4 regions of the Cellvibrio sp. genome follow, and region 2 is predicted to be linked to each of the others. Evidence: predicted binding sites of a transcription regulator. Region 2 holds the regulator's gene; each other region holds the start of a gene.

Region 1 (4,095 bases), on a different contig from region 2:
GCGGCACAGCAAATCGCCAGCTACAACCAAATTAACGACCCACTCCATGGCGACCAATCTGTCGCTTACGGTTATGGCCGGCTGGATGCGTTTGGCCGCATCTACAACCGCGTGCTCGCCCATCTCACGCCCAAAGAACCTAACTTTAATCCTGCCTGCGCACCTGTGAGCTATCCCTACTTGTGGGACACTCCGCAGCACGATTTTGTACAGTGGAACGGCGTGGGCGATAACGAGCTGGCAGGCCCACTGGGGCGCAATACAGGCGAAGCACTTGGTGTGTTTGCGCAATTTGACCTGAATAAAAAGAAAGGGGATATCGGCTATCGTTCATCGGTGGCGGTACGCAACCTGACCCGAATGGAGCGCCATCTGGAGAGTCTCTGGTCACCGAGCTGGGAAGAGTTGGCGAAACAAAATGTATTGCCACCAATTAATCAGGCACTCGCCGAGCAAGGGCAGCAGGTGTTTATTGAGTACCAATGTCATACCTGCCATGAAGCCATCGACCGTACTGACCCCAAGCGCCGCATTATTTCGCAGTTTGCGAGTTTGCAAACTATAGGCACCGATCCTTATATGGCGATGAATGCACTCAAATACAGTGGCAAGATGGGCTACTTCGAGGGCGGACGAATCAATCCATTTAAGCCCGAGCCGCGCTTTCAACCGTCAGGAGCCGTATTACCAGCCTTGAGTGGCGCAGTGGAGGGTGTACTGGTCGAACCCGATCACGACAAGCTGTTTATCCGCCGCTGGGCGGAAAAACTCTACGATTTGATCGCCTCTATTTCCGATAACCCCATCAAAAAGACCGAACGCCATCTGGATTTTGAGGTGGTCAATAAAAATAATCCAGCCACTCTCGTTGCCTACAAAGCGCGCCCACTCAATGGTATCTGGGCAACAGCGCCCTATCTACACAACGGCTCGGTGCCCAGTTTGTATGAGCTGTTTATGCCAAGCTGTAGCGATGCGGAAGTTGCCAGCGGTAAAACCTGTCGCCCCAATCGCTTCACGGTGGGCGCGCGCGAGCTGGATGCCGTCAATGTCGGCGTGGTGCAGCGCGACCCTGAGCAATATCCGGGGTTGTTTGTGTTTGATACCAGCCTGCCCAGCAACTCTAATAAGGGGCATGAATACGCAGCCGGTGTTACTCCCGTGTTTGTTCTGGATGCAAAAGGTCGCCCTGTAAAGGATGCGCAGGGCAAACCCAAAATGCAGACCTTGCAGCCCATCAGTAATCATCAGCGACTGGCCTTGGTGGAGTATTTAAAGACACTTTAAAACCCGCACACCCCATCGCCCCTATAAATGTGGGCGATGGGGTGCCCGGCAAACAACGCCAGCCTTCACAATTGCTCACAACTTCTTTCACTTAATTCCACTAAATTATCTGCTCCGATCAAAATCACTGAACCAATACTCTGCTTTGACGGTCTTTAGGCCACCTCACTATGAGCGAGAACAAAACAACCGAACCTCGTCTGTGCCCGAATAATGCTGGCGATTTGATTGACACCAAGCGCCGCGACACACAGAATCACCGACCAGTTTTAAACCTCAGGAACCTGCTGAATGAATATTGATCGTTTCTCACCGCTGCTAATGCGCACCTCCCTGCTTCTTTCACTGATGGCAGGCTCTTTTTTACTCGCCGCCTGCGGCGGTGGCAGCGATAAAAAATCCTCGGCAAGCTCCTCATCTATCAGCAGTTCGTCTTTGCGCAGTAGTTTCAGTGCAGCGTCTATTCCAGCCAATGGCTCCGGCATCTGGCCAAGCGTAAAAGTAGAAGCGCAAAACCCTAAAGTACTCACCTTCCAGTGGAGTGCTGTTGAAGGTGCAACCTCCTATAAGCTTTTTAAACGTGATGCAGCAACTGGAGGTGTAACGCAAATTGGCGGCGACCTGACCAGCACCCAGGCAACCGATGAGATAGGCGTACATGTACACGATTGGGTCAACAACTATTACTACGTTGATGCCTGTAATGCCTCTGGCTGCGAAAGATCCAGTTTGGCCTTTACCGCTACAGAAATGATCAAAGCGATTGGTTACGTCAAAGCATCCAATACCGAAGCCAATGATTTCTTCGGCTGGAGTATTGCATTGTCTGCTGACGGTATGACTCTCGCCGTGGGCGCCCCTTCCGAAGATAGCAAGGCAATTGGCGTCAACGGTTCACAAGCAGACAATGACAGCACCAACGCCGGCGCGGTGTATATATTCATTAAAGAGAACGGTGTTTGGAAACAACAGGCTTATTTGAAAGCATCCAACACTGAACAACCTAATATAAATACTTCCCGCGTACTGCCAAATGATCGATTTGGTTACAAGGTTGCGCTGTCTGATGACGGTAATACCTTGGCAGTAACCGCATTGCTTGAAGACAGTCCCTCTGACGGCATCAACTGCAATCAAAACAACTATGAGGTCACCAGTTATGCCTCATCGTCTGACCCGTCAGATGATTTGATTAAAGCCCAAAATTACGATGTGGGCGCTGTCTACATATTTACCCGCACAAATAATGACTGGAACCAAGACGCCTATGTAAAGACGGTATTCTCACCAATATATCCGTTCAGCAACCCTTTTGTTGCGTTGCGCTTTGGCGAAACTATCGCACTGTCAGGTGACGGCAAAACGCTCGCCGTTGGTGCTACCAGCGATTACATTACCAGAAGTGGCGTGGTTAATTTTTCCAGCGCCTCATCAGTCAGGGAATGTCTTGAGTTTTATCCTTCTAGTAGTTCTTCAAACAGTAATTCGAGCTCCAAGTCTTCATCCAGTGTTAGCAGTTCTTCGTCTACCACCAGCAGCAATAGCTCGGCTACCAGCAGCTACAAGGGAGGCAGTGGCTCAGGTGCGGTTTATCTGTTCCGTCTATCCGAAAATGGTTGGAAGGAAGATGCACATATCAAGGCTTCGAATGCTCAGGAGAGCGATGCATTTGGCACCAGCATTGCCCTCTCGACCGACGGCAGTACTATGGCGGTCGGCGCCATAGGTGAAGATAGTAATGCCCAAGGTGTGAATGGCGATCAGTCCAGTAATACCTGTTATTACTTCAAGGATTCAGCTTACGTAATCGAACCGGAATGCAAAGAGGCCCTTAAGAATGCTGTGCGTGGATATATTAATAATGGCGCGACCTATGTGTTCAAGCGTGCAGAAGATATCTGGACCCAAGAAGCCTACCTGAAACCCGGCAGCACATTCATCACTACACTATTTGGTAGCAGTGTTGATTTGTCGGGCGATGGTAATACCTTGGTAGTTGGAGCACCCGGTGATGCTAGCAATGCAACCGCGGTTAATGGTGATGCAACACAAAACATCGACTACGCCAATACCGGCGCTGCCTATATCTACAACAAATCAGGAACAACCTGGCAGCAAGAAGCAGTTATCAAACCTTCTACGTTGACCAAACACTCAGGTGTTGCATTAGTTAGTAACGGTAACGGAACCTACAGCATTCAAATTAATGATGGAGGCCAGTTCGGTGGCGATGTCAGCCTTTCACAAGACGGCAACATACTGGCAGTGGGCTCTTTCCGCGAATCCAGCAATGCCAAAGGCATCAATGGCGATGAAGGGGATACCAGTGCCGCGCGTGCCGGTGCGGTGTTTGTATTCACCCGCAACAACACTGTGTGGACCCAAAAAAGCTACGTCAAAGCCAGCAACACCGATACCGATGATCGATTTGGTTTGAATGTAGATTTGTCAGCCGATGGTAAAACAATGGCTGTTGGTGCGCATCGCGAATCTGGCCGCGGTTATGCAGCTGCATCCAGTGGTGCCAGCACTAGCTCAACCGCGAGCAGTAGTGGGGCGTTAGATCAAAACGACAATTCCGCTGAAGCAGCCGGTGCGGTCTATCTGTTCTAACCAATGCAGGTAGTTCTAATCAGCACACACTGATTTAAAAAAATGGGATGCAATTGCATCCCATTTTTTTGCCGCTCGTTTTTATTAGCACACGATTTTTAGCGTCTGGTTATTGCCAGGTTAAGCTGTATCCCGCTTCATTTTCTGCCGCTACAAACTCCGCACAAATCCATAAATCCCCGACTGCCACCAAAT
Region 2 (4,095 bases):
TTTTTCGCGATAGGCTTGCAGGCTTTTGCGCCCCTGTAACAAAAAATCAAGACCAGTCGATTTGCAGTATTTAGCATTCAGATAACTGGCAAATTTTACATTGTTGGCAGCTTCTGCCTTGGTGCGTTTGCAGGCTTCATCGCAACTGAAACCGAATTGCGATAGCGACAGCAGGGCGATGGTTAGTAGGATTTTTTTCATAGCAGGCTCACCGATTATTAAAGTTATATGAAAGCTGAACAACTGGACTGTGATATAAATCACTTTTTAAAAAACGTCAAGTATTGTAAATAAAATTAAGCCTGAATATAGCTATTAGCTTTAAGACTAGGAGTTCACTGCGAAATTGCAAACATTGAGGAATCAATTTTCTGAGGACGGGTCGAAGCAGGCAAACAAAAGGCAGCGCTCGGCTGCCTTGGGTAACAACGAGTCAGGCTGCGTAGTTAGCTAAAAAACCCCAGAGGGTTTCTGCTGATTGCAACGCTGACAATATAAGCGAACACGATTAATGCGCTCACCCAGAGTAGTTTGCGCGTATTAGGATTAGGTACTTTGAATGCGGCAACACCCAGACCGATATAAGCGACCAAACCAATAATTTTAGCCATCAACCAAGGCTGGCTTCCGGGCGACATGCTCAGGTGCACCGCCAGCACTATCCCGCTTACTAATAAAATGGTGCTGATGATATGTGGCAATATTTTTACCCATTTTTTGCTGAGCATGCTGGAGTTCATAAACAGCCAGATGCCGCGCACAAAAAAAGCCAGTAGAGATAGAACAACAAATGTTAAATGAATGTGTTTAAGGGCTAGGTACACGATGCGTTCCTTTTGTGAAGGTGAATTGTTGTTGTGGGTGTTCGTTTGCTATTGATTTGTACCTCAGCTAGTGCTCAATGCCTTGCCAACCAAGCCCAAGATAGATTCCGACAAGGGCAGCTTTAAGGCAGCCGCGTGGCCTTTTTCTGACATCTTGTTCCAGGTTTTGCGAATAATATCGATGAGTTTTTCTTCATCGTGCTTGCTTGCAAAATCTTCCAGATAAAATTCAATAAACACCAGACAGATGACATCCTCTAGTGCCTGTACTTCATCGTCGCGTTTCAAGCTGCGTTTCAGCAGTAGATCTTTCACCCGCGCAATCATGCTCTCGTCATAACCATGTTCTGCCATGATGTCACCGGCAATTTCGCCGTGCAGTTGCGCCAGATCCAGCCGCCATTTTTTATAGCCGCTTCTATCCATAGGGTAATCGCTACGCGGGCTTTTCCAACGGCATATGTGCTGGCTGCGTGTTGCTAATTGCAATGCTTCTGACGGGGCTGCACAGAATTTATGTAATTGCGCGCTCATGCGCTGGGCGTAAATCCATTCTTTGGCAACGGCTTTGCCATCCACTATTTCAGTATTTGGGTCTTGTAAATTTGCCGCGTCAAATGCAGCGAGGGTTTTTTCCAGTCGGTTTTGGTCGGTCATCGATGGTTGCTCGTTATGTTCTAGTTTTCGGTGTCGCCATTGGCGATATTGCGTAACTGTTCCATGTTTTTAATGAGAATTTCTTTTTTATCCACAGCGATGACATCCTGTTTTTGCAAACGGGTGAAAATGCGGCTGACAGTTTCTATTGTCAACCCTAAATAGTTGCCGATATCAGTGCGCGACATGGGTAAACGAAAGGCATTAGCCGATAATTGGCGGCGGCTATTGCGGCTGGAGATACTTAGTAACAGTGCGGCAATCCGCTCTTCTGCACTGCTTTTGCTGAGCAACGTAATAACTTGCTGATCCTGGGTAATCTCGCGGCTCATAAGTTGGAAGAAATGGCGCTGCAGGTTGGGGATTTGCAGGCTTAATTCTTCCATACGATTAAACGGGATTTCGCATACTGATGCTGTTTCCAGAGCAACAACGGAGTTGGTATAACGGTTGTCGGCAATGCCATCCATACCCACAACTTCGCCCGGTAAATAGAACCCGGTGACTTGTTCTTCGCCATTGTCGCTGAGAGTCATGGCTTTTACCGCACCTGAGCGAATGGCATACACAGAGTCAAAGGGATCGTTGGTACGATACAAATAATCGCCTTTTTGCAGCGGTTTGCCGCGTTGGATGATGTTGTTGAGTCGATCAATATCCTCAATATGTAAACTGATAGGCAGGCAGATAGTATTCAATCGGCAGTTACCGCAGCTCACTTTTTTATCGTGAGGGCAACTGGAATCCTGTGTTTTTACAATGGTTTGGTTGACGGTCATGGTGCGGGAACCTCAAGGGAACGGTTACCCCTGATAGGATTTGTGCAGGGATGGCTTGATAACGCGATTGTTGCAGCTTTGGTTGGGGCGGTAAATAGTTGATTTTAGCTAAGGGAGATCATCAATGCCTCCAAGTGAAATTAACAAGAACCACTTTCGTGCGTTTAGCTAACATTCTATAGTGCGACCCTGCTATGCAGGATGTAATAGGATCTGGATGAAATCAGCGCTATGGTGCGTCTGGGCTAAACATTGACTGTTTTATATGAGGGATATTCAAAAATGCCATTAGTGATGTTATCGCTACTTATTCAGGTTGCCTTGGTAATTCATATTTTAAAAACTGATCGACCAAAAACATGGATTTGGTTGGTGATGATTTTGCCTGTTGCCGGATCCGCAGCGTACATAGTATTAGAACTATTACCAGATTTTGCCGGAACTCGCTCTGGGCGCAAAACGGTACGCAAAGTTCAGGAGCTCGTAAATCCTGATCGCGATCTCAAAGATGCCGCCTATGAATACGAACGGGCAAAAACCACCGAAAACGCCAGGCGTTTGGCGGAGGAGCTTCTGGTAAAGGAGCAATTTACTGAAGCGAGCCTGTTGTATCAGGAGTGTCGAAAAGGCATTCACGAGTTTGATCCATTATTTATGTATGGGTTGGCGCGAGCAGAATATGGCCTGCAGAATTTTAATAAGGTGAAGCAATTACTGGATGAATTGATTGAAAAAAATCCGGAATATAAGAACCCGGACGCACATCTATTGTATGCACTGGTTCTTGATGCTCAGGGTGATTTTCAGGCGGCAAATCATGAATATGAAGTGCTGCATAATTATTATCCGGGTGCTGAGGCCAGTTATCACTACGCAAAACTATTGCAAAAACTGGGTGATACACAAAAAGCGCTGGCGATATATGAAAAAATATTGGCTACGGCTAAAGCATCCGGTAGACAATACAAAGAAGTCCACGGCAAAAGGATTAAACTCGCAAATCTTGAGCTGCGACGATGAATTTAGCATTGAACTGTATCGACAAATAAAAAGGGCCTTCCATGAAGGCCCTTTTTATTTTAATTGAGAATTATTCTGTCGTCGTAATTTCAGCAGTGCTTACCTCACTCCACTCCTTCGCCATCTTCTTCGCCAAACTGAAATCCGTTTTGCCTGAGCCTAATAATGGCATTGCTTCTACTTGCATCCAGTCGCCGGGAATTGCGAGCGCATTTAAGCCTTGTTTTAATACTTCGGTACGAATTTCATCCTTTGCCACTTCGGCGTTGGTGATGGCGATCAAGCGTTCACCTTTTTTGGCATCGTCAATCGCCACCACAATTACGTCGATAACATCGTTGTTGATGGCTTTTTTCAATGCACTTTCAACGAGAGTGAGGCTGACCATCTCGCCACCGATTTTAGCGAAGCGCGAGTAGCGATCCTGAATAAACAGGAAGCCGTCTTCGTCGATCACACCTTTATCGCCCGTTACGTACCAGCGCATATCTTGTATTTCTTTAATAGCACTGGCCGTTTTTTCCGGATTGTTTAAATAGCCAACCATCACTTGCGCACCACCAATTAAAATCATGCCTGCTTCACCGGTGGGCAATTCCTTAAACGTAACCGGATCAACAATCATGCAGCTGGAGCCGGGTAAGGGCATGCCCACGGAACCAGGTCGGTTGCCTGCTTGCACTTGCCAGTAATGAGTATCGATTTTATCGGGCAAATTAACGCTGGCCACCGGTGTGGTTTCGGTCGCGCCGTAGCCTTCATAAATCGGCAAGTTGAATTTTAGATTAAATGCTGTGCGCACTTCTTCTTGCAGT
Region 3 (4,095 bases), on a different contig from region 2:
CTGCAGGCACCGAAACCTGGATTCAAAACGCAGGGTTTGTCTGGCTACTGCTGCTCATCCCACTCGCTTTTGCGATTTGGTTTGGCATGAACAATATCAACACCGCCGAGGTTACACCCAATCTGGCAGGCGGAGCACCGCGCTCTTTTGCGATCATTATCGCTATGATGTTAATTGGCTTTGCCACCTCAGCGCTGGGGCTGTGGCTAATCATGCCTGCCAGTGTCAATGGTTCCGGGTTTGGCATTCCCAAAGAGCTGGTACTGGTGTTGGTGTTATTTGCTACGGTGATGTTACTCAAAGCGCTGCCCGGAACTATTCGAACCAGCCTTGATCGCCAATACAAAATTTTTAACAACAAACACACTTGGGTAATGAGTGTGCTGTATGTAATGACCTTTGGTTCATTTATTGGTTTTTCTGCTGCCTTCCCACTGTCTATTCAAGTTATTTTTGGTTTTAGTCATCTACCTGTCGATGGGGTAATGACCCACAATACCCTTAACCCGAATGGCCCAAGCGCATTGACTTACGCGTGGATCGCCCCCTTTATTGGCGCACTCATTCGCCCTGTAGGTGGTTGGGTATCTGACAAATTTGGCGGTGCACTGGTCACACAAATGTGTGCGATTGCCATGGTGATTTTGTCGATCGTTGCGGCTTATTACATGCGCATGGCCTATCAATCCGCCACCCCTGAACAGTATTTTGTGCCCTTCTTTTTGGTGTTCTTGGGTTTGTTTGCAGCAAGTGGCATGGGTAATGGTTCAACCTTCTGTTCCATCGCCAATATTTTTCCTAAAGAGCAAGCAGGCCCGGCATTGGGCTGGACTTCTGCGGTAGCAGGTTATGGCGCATTTTATATTCCGCAGGTTTTTGGCGAACAAATCAAAGCGGCCACACCGGAATATGCGATGCTGGGTTTTGCGGTGTTTTATCTGGTGTGTGTGTTATTAAACTGGTGGTTTTATCTACGCAAACAAGGCGAGTTTTATAATCCCTGAAAACGTGACAACTTTGAGCAGGTGGTGCAATCCAATCGCTATTGCACTACTGATTGGATTGCATCACCTGTTCAAACTCTATCCCAAAAAAGATTACTGACTAAATTACCTTGGAGTAACGAATTGTTGATGCGTTATTAAGATACTCATCAAACACCATACAAATTCTACGAATAAGCAACCGCCCCGCATTGAGAACTTCAATTCCGTCATCATCAATACTGAGCAATCCATCTTCAATCATTGGTTTTAATTGCGCTAACTCTTTAGCAAAATGACTGCGTGAATCCAGACCAAATGCATTATCAACAGCAACAAAATTCAAATCGAAATGACAAATTAGCTGATTAATTACAAACTGCCGCAACAGATCTTCGCTGGTTAATTCAATACCTTTAATAAAAGGGATTGCACCTGAGTCAATCGATTTTTGGTACTGCTCAACGCGCTTAGCATTTTGAATATAGACATTGCCGAATGCACTAATCGCAGAGGCACCAAAAGAGAGTAAATCACAATCGCCATGTGTGGAATAGCCCTGAAAATTTCGCTGTAACTTTCCGGCTCTTTGTGCCTGCACCAAACTATCATCCGGTTTTGCGAAATGATCCATGCCAACATAAATATACCCAGCGCCCTGCAAACGCTCTATCGCCATATACAAAAGTTCAAGTTTTTGCTCTGCTGAGGGAAGATCACGCTCGTTAATCAATTCCTGGCTCTTAAAAAGATGCGGCATATGGGCATAATTAAATAATGACAAGCGGTCGGGAGAAAGTTCTATCACTCTATTTAATGTTTCGCCGACACTGGTCAAGGTTTGCATCGGCAGGCCATATATTAAATCCATACTGATCGAGCGATAGTCTTGTTGGCGTAGTGCCTTTACCAAAGCGTTTACATCTTCAACACTGTTATAACGATTTACTGCTTTTTGAACCTGGGAATCAAAATCCTGCACACCCATACTGACTCGGTTAAAACCAAGTTTACGCAAATGCCCCATAGTGTTAGTCGATACGCGCCCTGGATGAATCTCTATAGAGTACTCACCTGCGTCATCATCCAGCAATGTAAAGTGCTTGCGTGTCGCAGCCATCAGCCAAGACATTTCGTCATCACTGATAAACGTGGGAGTACCACCCCCCCAATGCAATTGAGTGACAGGTCGCGCGGAATCAAATAGCTCTGCCTGCATCGCCATTTCCCGTTCCATACGCTCCAAATAAGGTTGCGCACGGCCTTTATTGTTAGTAACGACTTTGTTGCACCCACAATAAAAGCAAAGGGTATCGCAAAAAGGAATATGAAAATAAAGCGACAGCGGCCTTCCGCTCGCATTACTCCTCTCAACCGCTGCTTTAAAATTAGCAACAGCAAAGCTTTCACTAAATTGTGGCGCAGTAGGATACGACGTGTAGCGCGGCCCGGTTAAGTCATATTGCCTAATAAGATCCGAATTCCATTCAAGTGGAGCTTGAAAATAAGCCATAAAACAACCTTGATATCTGGTAACTCTAGTGCAGAGCCATTTGTGAGAAATAGATTTTTAGCATACGCTTTTTGTAAAAGAATCAATTGACATGTATCAATTTACTGGGCATACCAGATAATTTGATGCATTAAAATTTTATTTAGTCCGAACCACTTTTATTTTGAAAGTAGCTTGGGAGTGTCAACTAGAGCGCGAGAAGTCAAACCTGGAGGTTGGCCAAACAACAAAGCAAGATCCACTAAGACACACGGAAGATTGCGCCATCTTGTGGCTTAGCCCGCCGATAATGTTAAGGATTGCTGGCCATCTTGCATGTCATGCGAATTCAGCGGGTAAAGTTTTGATTCAAGCAGCTATGCCAGCGCTCCATTAAAAATGTCACCAGAGTATGCGATGCATTCACAGCAGACGTGCCTCCATCACCGCAATGGTTGGAGGCTCTAAGCCTCGGCCATGAGCTGAGCCTATATGGGTTCGGTAAGCCCCAATGCCGTCAATGAGGGATGACAATCCCTGAAGAATTTTTTTCTGGTCATCTTCCAGTGTGGGATCGATGCTTAATCCCAAATGACCCTGAACGACTTTCCATAGAGGGGCAATAGATTGTTTGGCTGGCATTTCCAGAGTGAAGGTTTCGATGTAGGTTTTACACAAGGCCTCAATGATGGAGCTTGCAGCAGTAATCGCCGCATGGGGATCACCATTTAATTGCGATACCGCGCGATTAAATTCAGCTTCAACAGATGCAAAATCACCAGCCTTAAAAAAATCCGCTAGCGACTTTGTAGCAAGGCTTGCTCCAGCCAAGGTAATAAAACCATTTAACTGATAACTCAACTGATTTCTGGCAAGACTTTCCGCAATTCGCTGCTGACCTTCAGCAGTTTGGGAGTTGACTGGGTTTAAATCCATAAATTGCTGGATGATCAATCCAAGAATTGCAAGAGGATTTAGCGATTCATCGTCATTGCACCGTTTAAGCCAGGCACTGCACTTTGTTTCCATATTGCCTTCTGGTGGCTCACCTGACGCGCCTGCGCTCATGAACAACACATTTAATTTGGAATGGCTCTGATAGTACTCAGCAAGCACTGAAGACACAGCACCAATAACTGAGTTAGGTATCATATGCGCCATAAACTTCTCCCAAATTTCTTTTACTATTCATCAATATTTTTCAGTTGTGCTTTAGGGTGGGAGACATCCAATCCGAAGGCATCCAGTAATATAATGGCTTTTTGAACCACCCGCATATATTCATCCGTTTCCGGCAATTTGCGCTTGCACGACAATCCATTGGCAAGCAACCACTCTTGTATTTCTACAAGTCCGGTTTCGGTAACACCATGTGAAAGCAAGGTTTCTGCGGCAATGTTAGAGACATACTGCGGCGTAAGTTCATTGGGTGACCGTAACTTCAACTGAAATACCAAATCATCCCGTAATACCCTACGGAGCGCATTTTTAGGTGAGGCAACTATCGCTAGTGCTGCGTCAATATATTTCTTTGGATTGACCCGGACTTCTTCAAGATTCCAGCGTAATTTCAACTGCGGGCAAAATCGAGATAACGCACCCCTCGCTTGGGCATAGCTA
Region 4 (4,095 bases), on a different contig from region 2:
GGTAGAGCGCACCGATAGAAATCATCGCCACCCAACCCAAGGCGCCTGAGTGAACGTGACCCACGGTCCAGTCGGTGTTGTGCGAGAGTGCGTTGACGTTTTTGATTGCCATCATCGGGCCTTCAAAGGTAGACATACCGTAGAAAGACAGGGCGACAACGAGGAAACGCAACGTTGGGTCAGTGCGCAATTTATGCCATGCACCTGACAGGGTCATAATACCGTTGATCATCCCACCCCAGCTTGGCGCGAGCAGGATCAGCGACATCACCATACCCAAAGACTGGGTCCAATCCGGCAATGCGGAGTAGTGCAAGTGGTGCGAACCCGCCCAGATATAAAGGGAGATCAACGCCCAAAAGTGCACGATAGACAATTGATAAGAGTAAACCGGACGACCGGCCTGTTTCGGCACAAAGTAATACATCATGCCGAGGAAACCTGCAGTCAGGAAGAAGCCTACCGCGTTGTGGCCATACCACCATTGCACCATGGCATCGGCAGCACCTGCGTAGGCAGAATAGGATTTGGTCAGGGTAACCGGGATAGCTGCACTGTTAACAATGTGCAGCACGGCAACAGTGACAATAAAACCACCGTAGAACCAGTTAGCTACATAGATGTGGGACGTACGACGCTTGACGATAGTACCGAAGAATACAATCGCGTACGAAATCCACACCAGTGCCAACAGGATATCGATTGGCCACTCCAGCTCGGCATACTCTTTAGCAGAGGTCATACCCAATGGCAGGGTAATCGCTGCCAGAACAATAACCGCCTGCCAACCCCAGAACGTGAAGGGGACTAACCAGCCACCAAAGAGTGGAGCCTGACAGGTACGCTGAACCACATAATAAGAAGTAGCAAAAAGCGCACAGCCACCAAAGGCAAAAATAACCGCGTTGGTATGCAGCGGACGCAAGCGACCGAAGCTGGTGTAAGGCTGGAGCAGATCATTCAGACCTGGCCAAACCAATTGAGAAGCGATAAGAACGCCAACTCCCATCCCAAATATGCCCCATACAATGGTCATAATGGAGAATTTGCGCACTATATCGAAATCGTATACTGGAGGATCTCCAGCTACTGTCGCATGACTACCCATAGGACTTTCCTATTACTTAAAGAAAAATGAAAACTTTTTGTCTCTGTCAGCGCTACTTATCGCCCGGAGCAACACGGCACTATCTTTGTAAAAGGCCAATTTATAGCAAGCCTATAACCCTACTTTAGGTGCGGCATTTTGCCTTATGAGCGGCAATTTGTCTCACCCTTGTCGGTACAGGATTGATATTTATCAAATAATTTATGCGCTTTTACCTGCGAACAGAGCGCTTTTGATCAATAGATCCACAATAGGTCATTAATTGGCAACCCGCATCTGCAAGTGGATGCAGGTGCCACAATGTTTTAATGAACTGTTCTACTTGAGCGAACGGCCTTTGTTAGCAGCAATACGCATACGCAGCGCATTCAGTTTAATGAAGCCTTCAGCATCTTTCTGGTTGTATGCACCGGCATCATCTTCAAAGGTCGCTATTTTTTCATCAAATAGGCTGTCGGGAGAACGACGACCAACCACACTTACAGAACCTTTGTACAGCTTCACACGCACATCGCCATTCACATGCACTTGTGACTGATCGATCATCGCTTGCATCATCAGACGCTCTGGGCTCCACCAGTAGCCGTTGTAAATCATGTCCGCATACTTGGGAATCAAGCTGTCCTTCAAGTGGGCAACTTCACGGTCCAGGGTGATAGATTCAATCGCACGATGCGCGCGCATCATGATGGTGCCACCAGGAGTTTCATAGCAGCCGCGAGATTTCATACCTACGTAGCGGTTCTCTACGATATCCAGACGACCGACACCATTCTCACCACCGACTTTGTTCAAGTAAGCCAGTACGGTAGCGGGAGACATTGGTTTGCCATCTATAGCGACGATATCGCCTTTTTCGTAAGTCAATTCAAGGTATGTCGCTTTATCCGGAGCTGCTTCAGGAGCAACAGTCCAGCGCCACATATCTTCTTCAGCTTCAGTCCATGGGTTTTCCAGAACTTTGCCTTCGTAAGAGATGTGCAGCAGGTTGGCATCCATAGAGTAAGGTGATTTTTTCTTCTTGGAGTAATCAACCGGGATATTGTGCTTCTCACAATAGGCCATCAGGGTTTCGCGAGAGGTCAGATCCCACTCACGCCATGGGGCGATTACTTTGATGCCTGGCTTCAGTGCGTAAGCACCCAGCTCGAAGCGCACCTGGTCATTACCTTTACCGGTAGCGCCGTGGGAAATTGCATCTGCACCCACTTCGTTGGCGATTTCAATCAAACGCTTGGCAATCAATGGGCGGGCGATAGACGTACCGAGCAGATATTCACCTTCGTATATGGTGTTAGCGCGGAACATAGGGAATACGAAATCGCGGACAAATTCTTCGCGCAGATCGTCGATATAAATTTGCTTAACACCAAGCGCTTCTGCTTTAGCGCGCGCTGGCTCTACTTCTTCGCCCTGACCAATGTCAGCGGTGAAGGTGATTACTTCACAGTTGTAGTTTTCTTGCAGCCATTTGACGATTACTGAGGTATCGAGGCCACCGGAATAGGCCAACACGACTTTCTTGATAGATGACATGGGAAACTCCCGCTATAACTCGTTGACAATTCACCGGGCACAAGCCATAGACCAGTACCTACTTGGGCGCGGGATTGTACTCGCAAGCCAACCAAATTCCCACACTTGCCGCCGCTAAATAGCGGCTTTTCGCACCAAATGAAAATAGCTCTCAGCCATTAACCAAACCCTTGACCAAAAAAACAAAAGCAGCCTTGTGAGCTGCTTCTGCTGTGCAAATAAATCCAGCAATTATTACAGGCGGAAGGTGGACACCTTAGCGTTAAGCGCACGTGCCAAATCCTGTAAGCTTTGTGCACGCGCATCACCTTGGTGGGCAACTTCAGCGGAGTTGTCAGCCACTTGTTTAATCGCGTTGATATTATTCAACACCTCTTTCACCACATGGCTTTGCTCTTCTGCTGCAGTGGCAATCTGCACCGCCATGCCACTGATTGCACCTACTGCTACGTTAATTTTATCCAGGGAGTGGGAGGCGTTGTCGGCATTATCGACACTACCAGTGGCAAGGCGACGCCCCTCCTCCATAATCGACACCGCATTTTGCGCGGTCGATTGCAAAGAGCCAATCATGGACTGGATTTCCTCGGTGCTGGCATGAGTGCGCTGAGACAGCACACGCACTTCATCTGCCACCACGGCAAAGCCCCTGCCCTGTTCACCGGCACGCGCTGCTTCAATCGCCGCGTTAAGCGCAAGCAAGTTGGTCTGTTCGGCAATGCCTTTGATGGTAGCGAGAATACCGCTGATATTTTGCGCATTGGTGTTGAGGGTAGAAATAACGCCGCCGGCCTGCTCCACCTTCTCAGCGAGCACCACAATTGAGTCGCGGGTTTTATCCACTTGCTGCTTGCCATCACTCGCGCTGTTGACTGATTCGCGTACCGAACCTGCAGTGTGTTCCGCATGATGAGCGATTTCCTGGGTCGCGCTGGTCATCTCATTCATGGCCTGCACTACCATCCCGATTTGCTGTTGCTGTACACCCAGCTCACGCACTGATGTCACCGCTGAATCGGCCATAGCACGGGCATTGTCCTGCAGGTCAGTCGCCTGGGTGCGGATATGCTTGACCAAATCATTCATGTGCTCGACAAACGAATTGAAATTCGCAGCCAACAGCCCGACTTCATCATTGGAAGTCACCGGCAGACGACGCGACAAATCCCCACCGCCGGATGCAATATCCGACAGCGACTGGGACACATTGTGGAGTGGCAATAACAGCACGCCGTTAAACCAGTTGAGCACCAATATTGTCACTACCAGCAAAATCAAAATTGCGGCTAACTGCCCCAGCAGCGTTGAATGGACAGGGCCGACCAATAGCTCGCGCTCCAGCACCATGATCAGGGTTAAATCGGTACCCGGGATCGCATCGGCAAAAATTTGCATGGTCTTGCCATCCAATTCAATGAGGTACAAACCATCTTTTGCACGTAATAGTTGTT

Evidence for each region. Region 2 encodes FNR, which switches genes on or off when oxygen is low (the NO sensors DNR and NnrR bind a similar motif). Its sites were predicted from a motif close to TTGATNNNNATCAA; they were not measured.
Region 1: ACWA6V_RS03210 (FG-GAP repeat protein) is a predicted target of FNR. The motif match lies at 1,512-1,525, and genes of this name have one in related genera.
Region 3: hemN (oxygen-independent coproporphyrinogen III oxidase) is a predicted target of FNR. The motif match lies at 2,583-2,596, and genes of this name have one in related genera.
Region 4: ccoN (cytochrome-c oxidase, cbb3-type subunit I) is a predicted target of FNR. The motif match lies at 1,291-1,304, and genes of this name have one in related genera.

What each region holds. Positions count from the first base shown of each region.
Region 1 covers NZ_JBRFPI010000029.1:1,293-5,387, reverse strand. Annotated here, with positions in the region: gene ACWA6V_RS03215 (di-heme-cytochrome C peroxidase) at 1-1,287, shown strand, start outside; gene ACWA6V_RS03210 (FG-GAP repeat protein) at 1,579-3,900, shown strand; gene tilS (tRNA lysidine(34) synthetase TilS) at 4,010-4,095, opposite strand, start outside.
Region 2 covers NZ_JBRFPI010000003.1:6,895-10,989, reverse strand. Annotated here, with positions in the region: gene ACWA6V_RS00380 (hypothetical protein) at 1-201, opposite strand, end outside; gene ACWA6V_RS00375 (SirB2 family protein) at 447-824, opposite strand; gene ACWA6V_RS00370 (DUF4202 domain-containing protein) at 888-1,481, opposite strand; gene fnr (fumarate/nitrate reduction transcriptional regulator Fnr) at 1,502-2,260, opposite strand; gene ACWA6V_RS00360 (tetratricopeptide repeat protein) at 2,636-3,280, shown strand; gene ACWA6V_RS00355 (acyl-[ACP]--phospholipid O-acyltransferase) at 3,351-4,095, opposite strand, start outside.
Region 3 covers NZ_JBRFPI010000217.1:2,622-6,716, forward strand. Annotated here, with positions in the region: gene ACWA6V_RS13650 (antiporter) at 1-1,004, shown strand, start outside; gene hemN (oxygen-independent coproporphyrinogen III oxidase) at 1,105-2,496, opposite strand; gene ACWA6V_RS13660 (abortive infection family protein) at 2,899-3,636, opposite strand; gene ACWA6V_RS13665 (helix-turn-helix domain-containing protein) at 3,660-4,095, opposite strand, start outside.
Region 4 covers NZ_JBRFPI010000058.1:6,434-10,528, forward strand. Annotated here, with positions in the region: gene ccoN (cytochrome-c oxidase, cbb3-type subunit I) at 1-1,108, opposite strand, end outside; gene ACWA6V_RS05710 (argininosuccinate synthase) at 1,427-2,644, opposite strand; gene ACWA6V_RS05715 (methyl-accepting chemotaxis protein) at 2,879-4,095, opposite strand, start outside.